One region of the Thalassospira sp. SM2505 genome, then DNA from elsewhere that is predicted to be linked to it. Evidence: predicted binding sites of a transcription regulator. Region 1 holds the regulator's gene; the other holds the start of a gene.
The links. The regulator PhoB, encoded in region 1, activates phosphate uptake and scavenging genes when phosphate is short. The targets are predictions, from matches to a motif close to TNTCATAAAACTGTCA.
Positions count from the first base shown of each region.

Region 2: the regulator PhoB is predicted to act here: its motif matches at 1,716-1,731, upstream of phnC (phosphonate ABC transporter ATP-binding protein).

Region 1 is NZ_CM142731.1:956,808-960,272, forward strand. Features, by position in the region: gene pstB (phosphate ABC transporter ATP-binding protein PstB) at 1-596, shown strand, start outside; gene phoU (phosphate signaling complex protein PhoU) at 622-1,344, shown strand; gene phoB (phosphate regulon transcriptional regulator PhoB) at 1,362-2,060, shown strand; gene ACTU44_RS04285 (cation:proton antiporter domain-containing protein) at 2,142-3,465, opposite strand, start outside.
Region 2 is NZ_CM142731.1:4,615,753-4,619,217, reverse strand. Features, by position in the region: gene ACTU44_RS21585 (META domain-containing protein) at 1-228, opposite strand, end outside; gene ACTU44_RS21580 (Ldh family oxidoreductase) at 508-1,503, shown strand; gene phnC (phosphonate ABC transporter ATP-binding protein) at 1,806-2,651, shown strand; gene phnD (phosphonate ABC transporter substrate-binding protein) at 2,720-3,465, shown strand, end outside.

The DNA.
Region 1 (3,465 bases):
ACACCATTGATGGTGTCACCATCAATGGTGAAGTGACCCTTGATGGTCGTGACATCTATGACAAGCGCATCGACGTTGTTCAGCTGCGTGCACGTATCGGGATGGTGTTCCAGAAGCCGAACCCGTTCCCGAAATCGATCTATGACAACGTGGCTTATGGACCGCGTATCCATGGTCTGGTCAATTCGCGTGACGAACTTGACGAAATCGTCATGACCTCGCTTGAACGTGCGGGTCTGCTCAAGGAAGTCAAGGATCGTCTGCAGTCACCGGCAACCGGCCTTTCCGGTGGTCAGCAGCAACGCCTTTGCATCGCGCGTGCGGTTGCGGTCAGCCCGGAAGTCATCCTGATGGATGAGCCGTGCTCGGCACTTGATCCGATTGCTACGGCAAAGGTCGAAGAGCTGATTGACGAGCTGCGTTCGAACTACACCATCGTGATCGTGACACACTCCATGCAGCAGGCTGCACGTGTATCGCAGCGGACCGCATTCTTCCACCTTGGCAAGCTGGTCGAGGTTGGTGAAACAGATCAGATATTCACCAACCCGAAAGACGAACGCACCAAGGGTTACATTACCGGTCGCTTCGGTTAAGCAGCGACACGAGGAGCACGCATAAATGGCTGACGACAAAACACATATCGTAAGTTCGTTCGACGAGGAACTGACCCGTCTGAACAACATCATCTCGCAGATGGGCGGGCTTGCAGAAAGTCAGCTGATCTCTGCGATCCGTTCGATTGTCAAACGGGATTCCGAACTGGCTGAAAAAGTCATTCTGTCGGATCACCGTATCGATATTCTCGAACAGGAAGTTCAGGATTTCGCCGTGCGTCTTCTGGCCTTGCGCCAGCCGATGGCAGATGACCTGCGTCAGGTCGTGACCGCACTCAAGCTGTCAAACGATCTGGAGCGTATCGGTGATCTGGCGAAAAACATCGCCAAACGCGCGCAGGTTCTTAACCAGATTCCGCCGATCCGTCCGGTTCAGGTGATCCCGAACATGGGCAAGCTGGCGCAGGAAATCATCAAGGACGTTCTGGACGCCTATATCGAAGGCGATGCCGAAAAGGCCGAGCGTGTCTGGGCCCGCGATCAGGAAGTCGACGATATGTACAATTCGCTGTTCCGCGAATTGCTGACCTACATGATGGAAGATCCGCGCAACATCACGGCATCGACCCACATGCTTTTCATCGCCAAGAACATCGAACGTATTGGCGATCATGCAACCAATATCGCCGAGACGATCTATTACCGGATCAAAGGCGAAGACCTGCCGGCAATTGACCGGCCAAAAAATGATGCAGCGAACTTTGCTGTCGTCGAACCGAATGAGTGACACTGGAGCATAGGAAGATGGACCCAACGGTTCTTATCGTCGAGGACGAAGCTGCAATCGTAACCATGTTGCGCTACAACCTCGAACGTGAGGGGATGCAGGTAGTCGAAGCCGGTGACGGTGACGAAGCGTTGAAAATCCTTGCGGAAACGCATGTCGATCTTGTCCTTCTGGACTGGATGTTGCCGGTGATGTCGGGGATTGAAGTCTGCCGCCAGATCCGTCGCAAGCCCGAAAGCCGCGATTTGCCGGTCATCATGGTGACCGCACGTGGCGAAGAAGGCGATCGTATCCGTGGTCTTGATACCGGTGCTGACGACTATGTCACCAAGCCGTTCGCAATTGGCGAGTTGCTTGCCCGTATTCGTGCGCTGCTGCGTCGGTCCGGTCCGGCGCAACCACAAGGGCAGTTGGTCTATTCCGATATCGAAATGGATCTCGCAGCACACCGTGTCAGCCGCAACGGCAAGGCCATCCATCTTGGCCCGACCGAGTTCCGTCTTCTGCGCTATTTCCTTGAGCATCCGGGGCGTGTGTTCTCCCGCGAGCAGCTTTTGAATGCTGTTTGGGGACCGAATATTTATGTTGAAACCCGCACGGTTGACGTTCATATCCGTCGTCTGCGCAAGGCGCTCAATGATGTCAAAGGCACCCGCGATATCATTCGTACGGTTCGTGCCGCCGGTTATGCGCTGGATTCAGAAACCGCAGCCTGATCTCTGATCTCAGCAAAGATCATCTATCCGGTTTCAGAAAAAACAAAACCCCCGTTGCCAATGGCAGCGGGGGTTTTGCCTTTAATGATCGTTTTCGGGCTTTGTCTTGCGTACCCGACCTGAACTTGTCGAGGTTGTTTTCTTGGCCGTTGCGGACTTTACCGGTGTTTTACGCGTCGGGGTCTTCTTGGCGGCAACCCTGCGCGTTCCCGTTTTCTTTGCCGGGGGCTGTGATGCCGTTTCGGGTTTGTTTTCCGACCTGGCATCTGCTTTGGGGCTGGTTTCCGCAACTGATGCCGGTTCTGCTGCCGCGGGGGCCTCAGGAACCTTTTTCCGCTGGGTCCGTGGGGCCAGTTCGTTCATCAACAGCATGTCGGCACGGCGGAACTTGGCGATTTCGGCGTCGATATCTTCCTGTGGTACATCACAGGCCGACAAGACGTGATCCGAAAGCCGAAGGCCGGTTTCAAGTACTTCCGGGATGGCCGCATCCGCACCGCTACGTGACAGGGGGCCGATATGGGTGATGTCCTGGGCACGGGCAAAGATTTTCAGATGCGGATAATGTTGCCGCAAAAGCGCAACGGTCTTTTCAGTCGCATGCGGATTACCCATGGCAACAACGGCTATGCGGGCCTCGTCGGTGTGGGCTGCCCTGAATGTTTCCGGGCGTGATCCATCGGCAAAGAAGACAGGTAGTCCCTCGGCACGACCCCGTGAGACCTGTTGGGCGTCGCTATCAAGAACGATAAAGGGAATGTTCCGGGTTTTAAGAAGGCGCGCCAGAACGCGACCAACACGGCCGCTGCCAATCACCAGAACATGTTGATGAATTCCGTCTGTTTCATCCGAAATCGGACCAAGCTGGTCGTCTTCCTTGGGATGAAGCTTTTCTTCAATCCGGTGCCCGAGGTTAATCAAAGTCGGGGTAAGCGCCATGGAAATCGCGACCACCGGGATCAATATGGCCGCCAAATCACGCGGGATCGCACCGTTTTGCGCTGCAAGAGAGAACATCACAAAGGCAAACTCGCCACCAGCCGCCAGGCTCATGGCAACACGAAGTGCGGATCCGCGTTCAAACCGAATGGCAAGGGACAGGACAAACAGAACGGCCGTCTTGATGATCAGCAGCCCGATCAGCCACAAAATGACGCTGCCAAACTGCTCATAGACGACATTGGCATTGACCGACATGCCGACCGACATGAAAAACAGCGACAGGAACACACCGCGAAACGGCGCGATGTCGGCTTCGATCTGATGACGGAATTCCGTTTCGGCGAGCATCACGCCCGCGATAAAGGCACCAAGTGCCATTGAAAGCCCGGAAAGCTCGGTCAGGGTACTGGCGGCGAGAACGACAAACAGGGTCCCAATCGCAAACAGTTCCGGGTTCTTGAGA
Region 2 (3,465 bases), 990 kb from region 1:
CGATCCACTTACCTTGCCGTCAGCCGCAAATAGCGCACTTGGCTGGATCGGGGCTGTCGGGGTCAGGGTCTTGTCCCCGTTTGTCAGCATGGTCAGTTGCCAGTTCTTGCCGGTTACATTCGACCAATCGGCTGTCATGTCGGTTTGTCCGGTTGTGTTGCAGGCCGACAGGAACAATGTCGCGGCCACAGCCATGGAAGAAAACACGATTGGTTTGATGTTGCGCATGTTCGGTATCCTGTGTTGATCGTTGTCCCGTGTCATTGCATGTCAATGAACTGTGCCCGTTACAGGAACGGCTGGAATGTAAATATTCACGTTATTCGGGAAGTCTGAAACACGTTTGCGGCAAGATTTTAGCACAAAGTCAGATATTTATAAGCCTCAGAAAATGGGCCGGGGCAAAGATCACCCGTTAAAACTTCTTTGCCTGAGGGCGGGGCTTGCGACTATTGTCAGGGTACCCGCCACTGGCTGCTCAAGCCGTAATCCAAGGTCCAGATCCCGATGAAGATATCACTCGCAGATGCCCACACCCTTGTTCGTACGACTTTGATGCGCTGCAATGTCGCTGAAAAAAATGCAGCATCGGTTGCCACTGCATTGGTCAATGCCGAGGCGTCCGGGCAGGGCGGGCATGGTTTCAGACGTGTTCCGGCCTATTCGGCACAAGCCCGTGCAGGCAAGGTCGACGGACAGGCGACACCGGTTATGGAGAAAACGGCACCCGGGGTGCTACGGATTGACGCCCAATACGGGTTTGCCTATCCCGCACTTGATCTGATGATGGATCATTTGCCGGACATGGTGCGCTCACAGGGAATAGCTATTGCCTCTATTCACAAGTCCCATCATGCGGGGGTGATGGGGCTGACGGTCGAACGGTTGGCAGAGCAGGGGCTGGCCGCAATGATGTTTGCCAATGCGCCGGCGGCAATGGCCGCCTGGGGCGGGCGTCGTCCGATGTTTGGCACAAACCCGATCGCCTTTGGTATCCCGGTCGGGGATGCAGGTGATCCGATCATCATTGATCTGGCATTGTCAAAGGTGGCGCGGGGCAAGATCATGGCGGCCAAACAAAAAGGTGTCGAGATTCCCGATGACTGGGCGCTCGACCCTGATGGCAACCCGACAACTGATCCGGTCAAGGCACTTGACGGTACGATGGTTCCGGCGGGCGGGGTCAAAGGGGCGGCCCTTGCCATGATGGTGGAACTGTTGGCCGCCGGTTTGACCGGGGCGCAGTTTGGTCACCAGTCTTCATCACTGTTTGATGACAAGGGCAAGCCACCAGCACTTGGGCAGATGATTATCGCAATAGACCCGATCGCAACCGGCGGTGTTGGGGTTATTGATCATCTTGCCGAGATTGCAAACGAGATCTCGGCCGAAGATGGCGTTCGTCTTCCGGGGCGTCGCGGCAAGTTGGCGCAGCTTTCAGCCCAGACCGAAGGTCTGGAAATCGAAGATGACGTGATTTCAGCGATCAATGACATAAAATAATACTGTTGGAATCAGACGATTAATTTGTGAATTTTACGGAGTTTATCACGGTGAAAATGAAAAATATTTTCGTCTAATCTTGTTTTGGATAATTTAATTTTTAAATTTTCACAATTTGTGACGGTATTTATTTTTAGATATGACGTGATAATTTGATTTAATATTTGATGTATAGACAAGTTTGATTGTTGTTGGCGGGAATTAGCCCTCGGAATCATCGAACTGTAACATCAGTGTCACTGTAGAGTCGCCGTTCATGCGTAGTTTCTTCATCCAGCGAAACACATGCAGGCGATTTCTTGATGCTGGTTGTAGACATCTCTGGACTGAACAAAAGCTTTACCCGTGACAAGCGCGCGCTAAGCGACGTCAGGTTGCAGGTACGCGAAGGCGAAATGGTGGCGCTGATTGGCGCATCGGGTTCAGGAAAATCGACACTCATCCGTCACATCGCCGGTTTGCTGCGCGGAGATCGCGATGGCGGCAAAATCGTCGTGTTTGGCGAAACCATTCAGGAAAACGGCAAGATTTCGCGCGGTGCGCGCAAGGTGCGTGCAGAAATCGGCGTTGTCTTTCAGCAATTCAACCTTGTTAGCCGACTGTCGGTTTTAACCAATGTGCTGATGGGGCTTTTGGGGCGGGTGCCGGCCTGGCGCGGGTCGCTTGGTCTGTTTACCAAATCCGAAAAAATGCGTGCCATGGCAGCTTTGCATCGTGTCGGCATTGATGCACATGCGACCAAAAAAGCCCGCAATCTTTCCGGTGGCCAGCAACAACGTGCAGCGATTGCACGCACAATCACACAAGGTGCGCGCCTGATCCTTGCTGACGAGCCGATTGCGTCACTTGATCCAGCCTCGTCGCGGAAGGTAATGAACACGCTTGATCGCGTTAATCGCGAAGACAATGTCACCGTGATCGTATCGCTTCATCAGGTCGACTACGCCAAGGATTATTGTAAACGCACCATCGCCATGCGCGATGGTGTTGTCGTTTTTGACGGACCTTCGACCCAGTTGACGCCGGAATTCCTGCGCGAACTTTACGGCGAATATTCTTCCGAGCTTTTTGCAGATGGTTCCGGGGACGAACAACGTCCAGCGGCTGAGCCGGTTGCGAAAAAGGATCTGGCTGTGGCGCAAAGCTAGCCGGGTCACCTTATGACTGCCTTGCCTCATCGAAACACGTCCAATTCATATCTGACAGGGGACTTCCTATGATCCGTAAGACAATTGCATCCGCAGCTCTGGCTGCAACCTTGCTTGCATCCGGTATTGCAGCGGCTGATGTTGAGTACAAGCCGCTCGAACAGGACCCGGAGAAACTGGTATTCGGTTTCATCTCGACTGAGTCGAGCTCCAACCTCAAAGCCCAGTGGCAGCCGATGATCGACGACATGGAAAAGGCACTCGGCAAGGAGATCGAGGCATTCTTTGCGCCGGATTATGCTGGCATCATCGAAGGCATGCGTTTTGGCAAGGTTCATGTTGGCTGGTTCGGTAACAAGTCGGCAATGGAAGCCGTTGATCGTGCGGGTGGCGAAGTTTTCGTTCAGACCTCGAAATCCGATGGCACCAATGGTTATTATTCCCACATCATCACCCAGGCAGATAACGACAAGCTCAATACGCTTGCCGATATGCTGAAATGTGATGGTTCGCTGAATTTCGGTATCGGTGATCCGAACTCGACTTCGGGCTTCCTGGTTCCGACTTATTACGTTTTTGCCCAGAACGGTGTCGATCCGAAAGATTGCTTCAAGACCGTTCGTAATGCGAACCATGAAACCAATCTGATGGCGACGGCCAACAAGCAGGTTGATGTTGCAGCCAACAACTCCGAACAGCTTGCCCGTACCAACATGAACAAGCCGGAAATCACCGACAAGGTCAAAGTCATCTGGACCTCGCCGCTGATCCCGTCTGATCCGATGGTTTATCGCAAGGACCTGTCACGCGAACT